2 regions of the Thiopseudomonas acetoxidans genome follow, and region 1 is predicted to be linked to the other one. Evidence: predicted binding sites of a transcription regulator. Region 1 holds the regulator's gene; the other holds the start of a gene.
What was found. The regulator sigma-54, encoded in region 1, starts transcription at its own class of promoters, with help from an activator protein. The targets are predictions, from matches to a motif close to ANTGGCATNNANNTTGCTNT.
Positions count from the first base shown of each region.

Region 2: QEZ41_RS08675 (flagellar basal body rod protein FlgF) is a predicted target of sigma-54. The motif match lies at 4,051-4,070, and genes of this name have one in related genera.

Region 1 covers NZ_JAUCDY010000001.1:177,576-184,956, forward strand. The annotation lists gene QEZ41_RS00880 (glycogen/starch/alpha-glucan phosphorylase) at 1-624, shown strand, start outside; gene QEZ41_RS00885 (phosphohexomutase domain-containing protein) at 690-2,255, shown strand; gene QEZ41_RS00890 (HPr family phosphocarrier protein) at 2,322-2,600, opposite strand; gene rapZ (RNase adapter RapZ) at 2,597-3,469, opposite strand; gene ptsN (PTS IIA-like nitrogen regulatory protein PtsN) at 3,472-3,945, opposite strand; gene hpf (ribosome hibernation-promoting factor, HPF/YfiA family) at 3,962-4,264, opposite strand; gene QEZ41_RS00910 (RNA polymerase factor sigma-54) at 4,341-5,876, opposite strand; gene QEZ41_RS00915 (RsiV family protein) at 6,011-6,829, opposite strand; gene lptB (LPS export ABC transporter ATP-binding protein) at 6,882-7,381, opposite strand, start outside.
Region 2 covers NZ_JAUCDY010000010.1:12,624-20,004, reverse strand. The annotation lists gene flgJ (flagellar assembly peptidoglycan hydrolase FlgJ) at 1-320, opposite strand, end outside; gene QEZ41_RS08690 (flagellar basal body P-ring protein FlgI) at 559-1,668, opposite strand; gene flgH (flagellar basal body L-ring protein FlgH) at 1,678-2,400, opposite strand; gene flgG (flagellar basal-body rod protein FlgG) at 2,416-3,201, opposite strand; gene QEZ41_RS08675 (flagellar basal body rod protein FlgF) at 3,257-3,997, opposite strand; gene QEZ41_RS08670 (DMT family transporter) at 4,199-4,513, opposite strand; gene QEZ41_RS08665 (SMR family transporter) at 4,510-4,914, opposite strand; gene QEZ41_RS08660 (translocation/assembly module TamB domain-containing protein) at 5,193-7,381, opposite strand, start outside.

The DNA.
Region 1 (7,381 bases):
GCCAAAGTAGTGAATAATGATCCGGATGTGGGTGATAAGCTCAAAGTGGTCTTTATCCCTAACTACAGTGTGTCGAGCATGGAAGTGATTGCACCGGGGACCGACTTATCAGAGCAGATTTCTACTGCGGGTAAAGAAGCGTCGGGCACGGGCAATATGAAGTTCATGATGAACGGTGCATTGACTATCGGCACGTTAGACGGTGCCAACGTTGAAATCCGTGAGGCGGTTGGTGAAGAAAACTTCTTCCTCTTCGGTCTCACTGCGGATCAAGCCTTGGCAAAAGCTGGACGTTATAACCCGCAGGATTACATCGATAATGATCATGACTTGCAGGCTGTAATGCGCTTGCTGGAAGTCGGGCATTTTAACCAGCATGAGCCAGGCATCTTCAACGACATTATTGCATCACTGAAAACGCATCACGACCAGTGGATGGTATTAGCAGATTTTCGCAGCTATGTTGATATGCAAGCCAAAGCTGCTGATGCCTATCAGGATAAAGAGCACTGGACGACTCTGAGTATTCTTAACACAGCGCGTAGTAGTGTGTTCTCTACGGATAGAACCATGGAGCAATACAACGATGAAATCTGGAAGCTGCCCAAGATTGCAGTCAAGTAGTTATTGGGTAAGGGTGTGAGCGCTAGGCTCGCACCCGTTCTGATATTTTCTAGAGTTTTATCACTATGCTGAATGCCTATTTAAATCTAAGTATCGATTTTTCTGACAAAAGCAAACAGGTGTCGTTTGGCACCTCAGGCCATCGTGGTTCAGCGTTGTCCGGCACATTTAACGAACAACATTTGCTGGCTATCGCTCAAGCAGTTGCCGATTACCGGCACCAGCAGGGCATTAATGGCCCATTGTTTTTAGGTCTAGATACCCACGCATTATCACGTCCTGCTTGGCAAACCGTGGTATCAGTGCTGGTAGCCAATCAGGTCGATGTGCGCGTAGCCAAAGACAACCTGGTTACGGCAACGCCCTTGATTAGTCGCGCTATTTTAGCCTACAACGCCACACAACCCGCTGCTCAGGCCGATGGCTTGATCATTACGCCGTCGCATAATCCCCCTGAAGATGGTGGGATTAAATACAACCCAGCCAATGGTGGGCCCGCAGATACAGAGGTGACGGACTGGATACAGCAGCGTGCCAATGACTATTTGTTGCAGGGTTGTACCAAGGTACGTCAACTGGAGTTTGCGGCAGCGTTAGCGCAGGTTACTGAGTATGACTATGTGGGTGAGTATGTGGCCGAGCTGGCTAAGGTTGTTGATATGACTGCTATCCGCCGCGCTAAACTAAGAATTGGCGCTGACCCTATGGGTGGCAGTGCCTTGCCCGTCTGGCAAGTGCTGGCGCAGGATGAGAGTCTGGGCATTAGCGTCACCAACCCTGTCATTGATGATAGCTTTGCTTTTATGCCGCCCGACCACGATGGGCGCATTCGTATGGATTGCTCCAGTACAGCCGCCATGGCTAATTTACTGGACATCCGCCACGACTATGATTTGGCTTTTGGTAATGATCCTGATGCGGACCGCCATGGCATAGTGGATGCGGCGGGCTTGATGAACCCGAACCATTTTTTGTGCGTTTGTGTTGATTACCTGATCGCGCATAGAGAGGGCTGGAGTAAAGCGCTTAAGATCGGTAAAACTTTGGTGACCAGCTCCATGATGGATCGTATCGTGGCCAGTCACGGGCGCACACTCTATGAAGTGCCGGTTGGTTTTAAATGGTTTGTTGAGGGCTTGCATGAAGGTTGGCTGGCTTTTGGCGGTGAAGAAAGTGCTGGAGCCAGCTTAGTCACGTTTGACGCAAAGCCTTGGTCGACCGACAAAGACGGTATTGTATTGTGTTTATTAGCAGCGGAAATTACTGCGGTCACTGGCTTACTGCCTTCTGAATACTATGCGTTGCTGGAGAAAAAGCATGGTACGCCGGTCTATCAGCGTATAGATGCCCCAGCTACAGTCGAGCAGAAGGCGGCCTTTAAACAGCTCACAGCAGCGTCGATTAACCAGACCGAATTGGCAGGCGAGAAAATCATCAGTGTGCTGACGCAGGCGCCTGGTAATCAAGCTTCTATTGGTGGCATTAAAGTGGTGACGCAAAACGGCTGGTTCGCGGCAAGACCTAGCGGCACTGAAGCGTTGTATAAGATTTACGCTGAAAGTTTTATTAGCCAAGCCCATTTGCAGCGTTTAATAGATGAAGCCAAGCAGCTTCTGTCGTCGGTGCTTTAATAGACTAACGCGCCGTAAAAGTTGCATTTTGCAGAGGCGACTAGTGGTTTTGCAGGGAGTACTTACTTAAGCATCTTCAGCAAATTTGGCTTCAATGAGCTCCACTAACTGAGCTAGCGCAGGTTCGGCTTGCTCACCTTCGGCGCAGAGGTACAGCTGAGTGCCAGGACTGGCGGCAAGCATCATCACTTCAAGAATGTTTTTGGCGTTTCTAAGTTGCTCAGTGGTATGACCAATACTGACCTGACAGGGGAATTTATTCGCTAGCGTAGCCAGTTTGGCTGAAGCACGGGCGTGCAGTCCGCGCTTGTTGCTGATGGTGACAACGCAGCAGTGCTTGCTCATTGGCTATCGAGTCGTACAACATCGCGGTGGCGAATTTGTACGTTTTTCAGTTTTTTGCGCAAAGCGGCACCTAGGCGTTCGGTCATATACACAGAGCGGTGTTGTCCACCGGTACAGCCAATACCCACGGTCACATACGCGCGATTACTGGCTGCAAAACGTGGTAACCACTTGCTGAGATAGCTATAGAGATCTTGATACATTTCTTCTGCTTCAGGCTGATCGCGCAGATAATCAATCACCGGCTTATCCAGTCCGCTATAACCTCTTAGTTCAGGAATCCAGTAGGGGTTGGCGAGGCAGCGCATATCAAAAATCACATCAGCATCGACCGGTACGCCGCGCTTGAAACCAAAGGACTCAATTAAAAAGGCTGTGCCCGGCTCGGGTTTGTCGAGTAAGCGCAGTTTAATAATGTCGCGTAGTTGGTACAGATTTAAGTGCGTGGTATCAATGCAGAGATCGGCCAAGTCGATGATGGGCTCCAGCAGTCTTTTTTCATCGGCAATGGCTTCGGGTAGTGAGCGCGTATCATTGGTCAGTGGGTGGCGTCTTCGGGTTTCAGAGAAACGCTTAAGTAGAGTTTCGTCATTGGCATCCAAGAATAATAAATCACACTGAATATGACGTGCTCTTAGGTCGGCGAGTAGTTCAGGGAAACGTTCAAGCTGATAAGGCTGGTTACGCGCATCAATAGATACAGCAATCTGCGGATACAGCATGTCAGGATTGAGTAAAGTACGCTCGACCAGCTCAAGTAATAATGTGGCGGGTAGGTTATCAATGCAGTAATAGTCGTTATCTTCTAAAACGTCTAAAGCAGTACTTTTGCCCGAGCCTGAGCGACCGCTAACAATAACCAAACGCATAGCTATTTAACTCCTGTTTCTGCTTGGCCGGCTAAAAACGCTTGATAAAGAGATTCGGCATCGGCTGACTGACGCAGGCGCTCGCGAATATCGTCGCGATCGAAAATAGACGCTATTTGTCGTAATAGCTCCAAGTGTTCATCGGTTGCTGTTTCAGGCACTAATAAAACAAAGAGTAAATCTACGGGTGCACCGTCGATGGCGTCAAAGTCTATTGGGTTTTCTAAATGCAGTAGTGCACCGATGGGTTGGGTGCAACCTATCAAGCGGCAATGGGGAATGGCTATACCATTGCCAAAGCCTGTAGAGCCCAACCTTTCGCGCGCAATGAGGCTGTCGAGTAAGCTGTATTCATCAAGCTCGGCGCAATCATTGGCTAACAGTTTGGCGATGTGTTCTAGGATTTTCTTTTTACTGCCTCCTGGCACGTTCACTTGGGAACGGCCGGGAGTCAGGATTTGCTCTAATTGAATCATTGAGTATAAGCGCTCGCTAATTAGCACCCTTTTGGCGGTCAAGCTGTTTTTCTTTGTGCTTAAGCAGCTGACGATCCAGTTTATCAACCAAGAGGTCAATGGCTGCATACATGTCTTCATGCTCAGCGTTAGCATTGACATCGCCACCGGCGATTAGGATGGTTGCATCAACTTTTTGGTTAATCTTTTCCACGCTCATGGTTACACGAATACTGGTGATCTTGTCGAAGTGACGTTCTAAGCGTGAAAACTTGTTATTAACGTATTCGCGCATGGCGTCAGTGATGTCCAGTTGATGGCCCGTGATGGTAATTTGCATGGTGAACTCCTTAGTTTAGATACTTCGTATAGTGTACTGTAAACAAAATAAAACGGGGTGATTTAACAGTATAAGTTTAGAGTAATTGTTTGCGTTCAGTCGATGAAGGGATTCCAAGTGCTTCGCGATACTTGGCAATGGTGCGTCGCGCAACCTGTATACCCTGCTCTTCTAAAAGTGCTGCGATTTTACTGTCGCTGAGTGGTTTTTTGGGGTTTTCCGCTGCGACGAGCTTCTCGATAATGGCGCGAATCGCAGTGGACGAGCATTCCCCGCCCTGTGCCGTACTGACGTGACTGGAAAAAAAGTATTTAAGCTCAAAAATACCTCTTGGCGTGTGCATGTATTTTTGTGTGGTCGCTCTTGAGATGGTCGACTCATGCATTTCGATGGCTTCGGCAATATCGGCTAGCACCATGGGCTTCATGGCCTCGGGCCCGTGTTCAAAGAAATCAATTTGCCGTTGTAGTATTTCTGTAGATACCTTTAACAGCGTTTCGTGACGGCTTTGTAGGCTGCGGATAAACCAGCGCGCTTCCTGTAATTGGTTGCGCATAAAGGTATTGTCCGTACTGTTATCGGCACGCCGTACATAGCTGGCATAAAGTGAGTTGATGCTGAGTTTAGGTGCGATTTCTGGATTGAGCTCGACTACCCAGCGGTTTTTGTCTTTACGTACTATGACATCTGGAACAATATACTCGGCCTCAGAGGTTTCAATGCTTGAACCAGGGCGTGGGTCCAGTGTTTGGATGAGCTGCACAATGCTACGCAGTTCATCTTCGTTAATCCGCATCGCCCGCATAAGACGTTGGTAATCTTTACTGCCGAGTAAATCCAAGTGTTTTTGGCAGAGAATGATTGCTTTGTCTAACCAAGGTGTATCAGATGGCAGGCTTTTTAACTGTAAAACTAAGCACTCACCTAGATTGCGCGCCCCTATGCCAGTGGGTTCAAATTCCTGCACGCGTATCAATACGGTTTCAAGGTCGTCCAGTGTGACCTGTAGCTCTGGCATAAAGCCTTCGAGCAGCCCAGGTAGCGACTCTTCTAGGTAGCCGTCGTCACCTATAGCATCAATGAGCGTACGCGCAATATACTCGTCTCTGGGTTCAAGTTTGGCGACATTAAGCTGCCACAACAAGTGGTCGCGCAGGTTGGTATTGCTGGCGGTTGTCGCAGTGAAATCCCAGTCTTCGCTGTTTGAGGCGGGTAAGTTGCTGGCGCTGGATTGGTATACATCTTCCCAAGAGGTATCGATAGAAAGCTCAGCGGGGATTTGGTCTGCCCACTCGCTAGCGCTTGCATCAGGATAGTCCGGGTTAGTGTTTTCTTGGCTATCATTCGCCGCTTGCGTGGCAGTGCTGTGTTCGTGATGCGAATGAGTTACTTGGCTAAGCTCAGGATTATCGTTCGAGTTGAAATCAGCAAGGCTTAGCTGCTCATGCTCGGCGCCTTCCTCTTCTCGCTCCAACATTGGGTTAGAGTCAAGTGCTTCTTGGATTTCAGCTTGTAAATCCAAGGTAGACATCTGCAAAAGTCGAATGGCTTGCTGCAACTGCGGCGTCATCGTCAGTTGCTGGCCCATTTTTAAAACCAGTGAGGCTCTCATAATGTGAACACATATCTCCTTAGGCGCATCGATGGTTTTTTATATTCTATAGCAAGATATATGCCTTATTTTTACACGTTTGCCAAGTCCTAGCAGCAAAATGATTGCTAAATGATGCTAAAGGGCGTGCAACCTTAGGGGTTGAGCAGGTAATCAGGTTTTAAAACCCCCTGTAGTTGTGCGTAGGGAATCTGTAATTCCGGAAGCCCAAAGGAGTAAGGAGCGATTGCATAGGGGTTATATTTAACTGTGACACCTGTGGCTGTGAGGGCGATATTGTCATTGGTATGAAATGGCCAAATATCCAACCACGCGTCTAGGTCAAGATCTGTTGTAGTTGCCAGTGTAGCTAGCCACTGTTGGTGAGCTGTAGCCAATAGCGCGTAAAACTGCTCTTGGGCATCGGGCACTAACATATCTTCCAGAGTGATGGGTGTTTGTGTGTCGTTATCCCAGTTTAGATATTCAGAGCTGCTCATGCCGTGCGCAGCGCCGGTGAAATAGATGCCGTTCATAAGCTCGAGCACAGTAAAGCGCTCGTTTTTAAACACAATGTTGGCGGTAAAGCTGACCCAGTCAAGAATGTCTGCGTTTTCCCAAAAGAATTGTTCGTACTCAAGTAGGTTGTTAAAAGCCGTGTCTTGCTCACTCTCAAAAAGATTAAGCATGATCAGGCGCTGCTCTAGCTGTTTGCTCAACTGCGCATCTTCGGGGAATTTTAGGCTGTTTACACTGATAGCCGGGCAGCTGTTTGCATCCTCACAGCCGGGTTTGGTGCGGCTCCATTCGTGTGGCAGGGCTTTTAAGCCGATGTCAGCTGCTGGTTGTGCAGAGGGTGCGGCTGGGAGAGTGCCGGATGTTGTGCCGCAGCCAACTAAAAGGGTGAGTAGCAAAATAACTAATAAAGAAAGACGACGGTGTAGGTGCTTATCTAGCGATAAGAAAAAGTTCATCACGTTCTATGACTCCCCGTGTGGCAGAAAAACTATGGGTGGCGCGTGCTGGTTAAAGTCTAAACTCTTCGCCAAGGTAGACTTTGCGTACCTTTTGGTTGTTTAACACATCCTGCGGTGTACCCGCGCAGATAATGCTGCCTTCGTTAACTATGTAGGCGGTTTCGCAGATATCCAGTGTTTCGCGTACGTTATGATCGGTGATGAGTATGCCGATACCTTTGCTTTTGAGATGATGGATAATTTGCTTAATGTCGCCCACAGAAATAGGGTCAACGCCAGCAAAGGGCTCATCGAGTAGGATGAATTTAGGGTTGGTGGCCAGTGCGCGAGCGATTTCGACACGGCGGCGCTCACCCCCTGACAGGCTCATGCCTTTGTTGTGGCGAATGTGGGTGATGTGGAATTCTTGCAGTAAATTCTCTAAGGCTTCTTGGCGTTGCTTGCGGTCGAGGTCTTTACGCAATTCTAGAATGGCCATGATGTTGTCTGAGACACTTAGTTTGCGGAAAATAGAAGCTTCTTGCGGTAGGTAGCCAATGCCGGCGGTGG
Region 2 (7,381 bases), on a different contig from region 1:
TGCATTTCGCTCATTTGCCTAACCAGCACATCAGCCATACCTATGCCACGACCTTGTGCCATAGTGACGGCTAACTGCTGGTCATGCATATCGCGATATGCTTTGCTTTCACTGCTATTGAATAAATTATCGTCAGCCAACACATCGTTCGCAGAGCGCATAGCCTTAAGCATCTCGCTAATAAATAACGATTCAAATTCTTGCGCTACTTGGCGGATATTGGCTTCGCTATCGCGATCCTCTCCGACCTTTAGTTTTTGCAGTCGATTTAAATCGGTATAACTAGCGCTGCTCTGAGCTTGTGTACGATGCAGTTGCATAACCTTTCCCTCTTGCCACTTGAGCGAGTGCGTCAAGTTTCAGATGAGTAAAAATACATACTTATACTTAAGCAACAACCGTGCCACAAAACCCTATGCATTTTAGAATTAGATTACGAACTGGTTTTTACGCGCATTAGCCCGATCGGGCGGAGAAGGAAGTGGAGCCTAAGGGCTGCGCCCCAACAGCACTGCCAATGAGTTAGCCGTACTGTCAGAGCGTTCTGATCAGCTGCCGTTAGATGACGATTAAATCCGCCTGCAAAGCACCCGCCTGCTTCAAGGCTTCTAAGATAGCCATCAAATCCGAAGGCGAAGCACCTACTTGGTTTACCGCACGCACTATTTCATCCAACGTAGTGCCAGTGGCAAATTTAAACATAGGTCGCATTTCTTGTTCTGCATTCACGCGCGAGCGCGGAACCACAACCGTTTGCCCATCAGAAAAGGCTTCCGGTTGACTGACGCTGGTATCCTCACTGATTGCAACCGTCAAACTTCCGTGCGTTACCGCAGCTGGTTGCACGCGCACATCCTGACCAATCACAATAGTGCCGGTACGCGAGTTAATAATGACTTTGGCGACGGCCTGACCGGCTTCGATCTCAAGATTTTCGATAACCGAGAGATAATTCACGCGCTGGCTTGAATCAACCGGAGCTGCAACACGAATTGAACCCGCATCCATAGCCTGCGCGGTATCCGGACCTAACAAATCATTTAGCTTATCGACAATGTTTTTAGCGGTGGTGAAGTCGGGTCGATTTAAGTTCAGCGTCAAATAATTGCCTTGGTCAAAGGATGAAGGCACTGAGCGCTCAACCGTTGCACCCGATGGAATACGACCCGCTGAAGGTACGTTAACCGTAATACGCGATCCGTCCGCACCACTCGCATCAAAACCGCCCACCACCAGATTACCCTGAGCAATGGCATACACATTGCCATCAATACCCTTAAGCGGTGTCATCAGCAAGCTGCCACCACGCAGGCTTTTAGCATTACCAATGGAAGATACTGTGACATCAATGGTCTGCCCTGGGCGCGCAAAAGGCGGCAGCTCAGCATGGATAGAAACCGCTGCTACGTTTTTAAGCTGGATATTACCTGTGCCAGGCGGCACGTTAATACCAAACTGCGCCAGCATATTGTTAAAGGTCTGCACGGTAAAAGGTGTTTGCGTGGTCTGGTCACCACTGCCATTTAAACCCACCACCAAACCATAACCAATTAATTGGTTGGTACGCACACCTTGAATTTTCGCCAAATCTTTTAAGCGTTCAGCCTGAACCCCTGCAACCATGCCCAGTGTTAAAAACACTGCTAATGCATATCTAAACATTGTCATTCCCTCTTACTAGAAAGGCCACTTCGGACTCATAAAAAAGCGGCTTAACCAACCCGGTTGACTGGCATTAGCAAACGCGCCCGTACCCGAATAGGTTATGCGTGCGTCGGCAATACGCGTTGAAGACACGGTATTATCCGTACTAATATCATCGGAACGAACCAACCCAGAGATGCGAATCAACTCATCACCTGTATTAAGCGTCAGCCATTTTTCACCCCGAACCACCAAAATCCCATTAGGCAATACTTCAGCCACAGTTACTGTAATAGAACCGTTTAGACTATTGCTTTGCCCTGCTTGACCCGAACCTTTCATGGCGCGCTTAGCTTTTGCGCTAGCTTCCAAACTTAATGTTTCATTACCCATACCTAAAGCACTAAGACCTGCGAGTGGGTTTTTTGGCGTCATCGCCATGCCGAATATATTTGGCACGCCAATATCAATATCGCTGTCTTTTTGCATTTGTGAGTTAGCGTTTTTGCTAGCCTGAGTACGTTCATTCAGGTTGATGGTGATGATGTCACCCTCACGAAAAGCCTTGCGATCAGTGAAGTAGTTAGATTCAAAGCTAGCTTGATAAATAGCCCCGTTATTTTGCGCTGCTGGTACCGGTGTGCGCGGCAAAACAGGCGCATAATAGGGATCATCCGGCTTGGGCTGCGGCATCTCGGCACAACCAGCCAAAACCAATAACGCTGTGAGCGGAAGTACAAAGGCTGCGCGTTTCATTGCATTATCCCTCTATTAAAGCTTCTGAGTAATAAACGACAGCATTTGGTCTGCTGTCGAGATAACTTTGGAGTTCATTTCATAGGCGCGCTGAGTGGTAATCATATTCACTAATTCCTCAACCACGCTTACGTTTGAGTTTTCTAAGGTGTTCTGTAATACACTGCCAAGACCATTTAGGCCCGGTGTCCCAACTTGCGGCGCACCACTGGATGCGGTCTCTAAAAACAGATTATTACCAATGGCTTCAAGGCCGGCGTAGTTAGTGAAATCGGTGGTTTGGATATTACCTAAAATTTGTGGTTGCGGAGTACCGGCAACCGTCACCGAAACCGTTCCATCCTCACCCACAGTAAAGGTGCGCACCTCAGGTGGCAGCACGATGGCCGGCTCTAAAGGAAAGCCCTGAGAGTTGACCACTTGTCCATCAGAGTTAAGCTGAAAACTACCATCACGGGTATAAGCAATATTGCCATCGGGTAATAAAATCTGGAAAAAACCACGCCCATTAATCGCCATATCTAACGGCTGCTCAGTCGTCTGCAAACTGCCTTCAGTAAAGATTTTCTGTGTGCCCGCAATTCGTACACCTGTACCCAACTGCAAACCGCTGGGCAACTCACTGTCTTGGCTTGACTGACCGCCGGGTTGGCGGCGAATCTGATAGAGTAAGTCTTCAAACTCAGCACGATCTCGCTTAAAACCTGTGGTTGAAACGTTGGCTAAGTTATTCGAAATGGTGGTTAGGTTCATATCCTGTGCGGATAAACCTGTTTTCGCAACCCAAAGTGATGGAAGCATGGTCGTTCTCCTTGAGCGCCAACTTTATGACACTCAGCTATTAATTCTTTCTTACTTAGGTTAACTGCATGATTCGTGCCATCGATGAAGAGTTCTCTTCCGCGGTACGCATCATCTTGACGTGCAGTTCAAACTGGCGTGATAAAGACAGCATAGCGGTCATCTCAGCAACTGCGTTCACGTTACTGGATTCGGTAAAGCCAGAAATCATGCGCGCATTGGCTTCCGGCTCGAATTCCTGCCCGTTTTTGCTACGAATTAATCCGTCTTGGCCCTTTTCTAACTCACGCGGATCTGGCATGACCAGCTTGATGCGGTCAACTTCGGCCATCACATCGGGGGCCTCACCTAAAGAGCGAATACTGATGGTGCCATCTTGACCAATTTCTACCTTCTGTTCCGGCGGAACAGCGATTGGACCGGCATTACCGAGTACCGGCAAGCCAGTTGAAGTACGCAACACACCCAACGCATCAATCTGCATACTGGCAGTACGCACATAGGCTTCGCTGCCGTCTGCTGACTGTACGGCAATCCATGCATCACCCTGTACGGCAACATCTAAATCACGTCCCGTCTCTTGCAGCGTGCCATAGGTAAAATCAGTGCCTGGACGCTCCGTCATGGCGTAGGCGCGAGCTGGCAAGCCATCGCCAAACACCGGCATCGAGCGTGCTTGCTCAAAATCCCGGCGAAAGCCACTGGTCGAAACGTTAGCTAAGTTGTTCGCGTGCGCTTGCAACGCTTTAGCATTCTGGCTTGCACCAGTCATGGAAATGTATAGCATCTTGTCCATGGTAATCCTCCACTTAGGGCGCGCAATGGCACCCTTTCTTGACTACCAATAACAAAGCAACATCCATGCCAGACAACAAGAACCGCACTAACACGCTATGCACAACTACAAGAAAACGCAGGCAAAAAAAAAGCGGCAATGAACTGCCGCTAGGAAAGAGTACGAGTAAAACCCCTAAAGTTCTGAGGCTTGGTAGACGCATTAAAGTTGCAAAGCAACAATACCCACTACAATACAGGCCACACCAATAATGCCTTGTTTACCCAGTCTTGAGTTAAACAGATAACGATCCAGCGCCACAGTCCCTAACACACCCAAACTACCCCAAGCAGAGTACGCCACACTTAAGGGCATATAATTCAGGACAAAGCTCAGCAAAACAAAGGCTAAAATAACTGCCAACAAACCGCTTAGCCCCCAAATCACACGCTTAAAGCCATCCGAGCGTTTCACGCAATACAAAGCAACTAAGTCTAGTGATACCGAACCTAACAGCAACGTCATTGGAATCATCATAGCGCCACCTTCGCGGCTATTTCGATCGCTTCATCGGCTTCATCGGCTTCATCGGCTTCATCGGCTTCATCCTTCGGTTTAGCACCTTTATCAAAGGTAACCAACAACAAGCCGAACATCATTAACGCGATAGCGAGCATTTCGCCAACACTTAAATATTCTCCGAAAAACAGCACACCCACCACGCCAATTAAAAACAAGCCCAAGCCTTCCCAGACGGCATAAGAAACAGCCAAAGGAATATGCACAACGGCGCGAGAAAAAGCATAAAAGGAAAAAGATATCATCACCGCCATGACCAAGTAGCCCAACCACGGTGAATTTGAAATCGCATATTTCATGCTGACAGTGCTGATCACTTCGGCCAACACTGCTAGGGCTAACATAACCCAGTAATACATAGTAAAACCCCTGTTAGGGATTCTCTGAAAAAACACTGTTTGTAAAAGCCTGCATAGGCTACAGCGCTTTTTTAGAGCATCCTAAAAACAACTAAAACTCTAAAAACGACTCAGCATCGTAAAAAAGGGGGCAACTACACTAACGACCGCCGCACCACTGAATGGTGAGCAAATGGGGGGAGAAAGGGGTGAAGCAAACCGCGTAAGAACTAGACATACAGCCCTAGAAGTGACCAATAATGCGTGCATTATAGCAGTTTTACGCGCTTTTGTGCTGATTAAAAACTACGCCGATAAAACAAATCCAACGAACTGTCTAGGCTCGAAGCAGCTTCTAGGTATAAGCGCTTGGTTAACTCATAACGCAGCGCAATGATACTGGCAGGCTGGAACACCCCTACGCCATAGCTTAGAACGAGCCTGTCAGTAATGCGTCCGCTAGCCATGACGCTACTGCTCATACCACTGCCTTCGGTTTCAAACTCAAACTCTTTTATGCCAAACGCATCCGCCATGCGGTTAACAATAGGCGCCGTTCCTAACATGCCCAACGCCAACGCTGCCTGGCTCATCATATTAGAATCATCGCTGCTATTACCCGATAAAGGCCGCCCAAGGAGCAACCAAGATAACGCCTGCTCCTGACTCATAACCGGCTGCGAGAAGATTTCTGTCTGTGGCTGATCGGCCAATCCTGACAAACGCAAACCTGCCGTGACATCACCCGTTACACGCACCGCTTCGATATCAATATAGGGCTGACTGATGGGGCCTGAAAACACCAAGCGTGCACGGCGCAGTTGCAGTCTTTGCCCGTACGCCCGATAACGTCCATTTTTCAGCTCAAGCGCACCTCGCCCAGACAAATTATCAACCATCTTAATCTGCCCCTGCACATCAGCGGTAAGTCCAAAACCACTAAAATGCAAACGCTCTTGACCGACCTTTATTTCAATATCCATTGCTAACGGCAGACCTGATTCTTTCTGCTCTCGCCCCAGCACATGAGCATCGGCAGAGACCCGCACCGCCTGCTCTGGCAGTTCTGGCACGGTGATATAGCCCTTGGGCACGGAAATACTTCCGCTAAGTAACAAGCGCCGCTCATCAAGACGCAGCTGCAAATCGGGCTCAACGATTAAATCAGCATAGGGCGCCACCTGAACAGGTAATTGTGTGCCGTTTAAATCGATATCCACCAGCAAACCATTCTGCCAGTCAACACGGCCATTCAAGTGCGCCTGCCCATCTACGCCACTGCGCCAACCGCCTTCAATTTTAGCCAAGCTGCCGTTAATCTGTACTTGCACCCAGAGCTGCTCCAGACTCAACGGCAATCGATCACCGGCTAACAAACCGTTCGTTAAATTGATTTGCCCATCAATACTGGGGCTCAACAAGGTGCCACCGATCGTTCCTTGCCCTTGCACCAAACCTTGGATTTTCTCTATCTCTGGCACAAACGCCTTTAATGGCGCCAGCTCAAGACGCTCTAGCTTAAACTTCCCCTTCAGCGGTTTATCTGCTTGCTGTGGGTCCATGGCTAGATCGAGCAACAAATGACCGGTTTGCGCACCCAGCAATTCCAGCTGCAGAGTGATTTCTCGCGGATTAAGCACGCTGTTTAGCTGCAATACCTGCCAAGCAAAGTCATGACGCTGTTCTTGTTCAACATAATGCACGCTGCCCTTACCCGCATCTAACTGAACGTGCCCTTGCAGTCCATGCGGTTGTTCTTGCACCTGTATGCGGCCATTGAGCAAAGCATCCAGTTGTAAATCCTTAGGCAGCCATGGTCGCAAACTGGCTAGAGGAAAGTTTTTGAGTTGATAATCAATAGCCAGTCGAGGTAATAACTGCTGCTGTTGCGCGCACAGGCTGGCTTGTCCGCCTTTAAAACAATGGGCACCCAGCTGCAAGTGCTGTTCATGCTGATAATCAATGTGCATCGGTTCCGTTAGCCGCCAATGCTGCTGCTCAACATCAACGATTAACTGGCGCAGCGAGCCGCGCCAATGCAAAGTCTGCACATCCAGCTCACCCTGTATGCTGGCTTGCGCCCGCGCCGGTCCCTCTAACTGCAGGCTCAGCTCTTGCGTATGTATATCGCCATTGCCGTGCAACTTTAAGTCGCCGAACAACTGCTCCGCACTCGCCAGCTTTGTAGCATTTAGCTTAATATCCGCTTGACCGCTGGACTCAAGCCTGGCCTGCACATCCAGCTGTTTGACTCGATAACCCTGATACGCCAAGCCTTCAGCTTTAAGGCTTAAGGCTCCAGCAGGCTGCTCTAGCCGCCCACTAATATCCATCTGACCATGCACTCGTCCCGCTGATCCCGGTAGAATCTGCGTCAGCCTTGGCACATCCAGCTGTAATTTCCCCGCCAGCTGTTCATCAACTTGTAGATGCCCACTAAGCTGATTATCACCCAACTGCACGAGCAACTCGGTAAGCTGCCAATGTT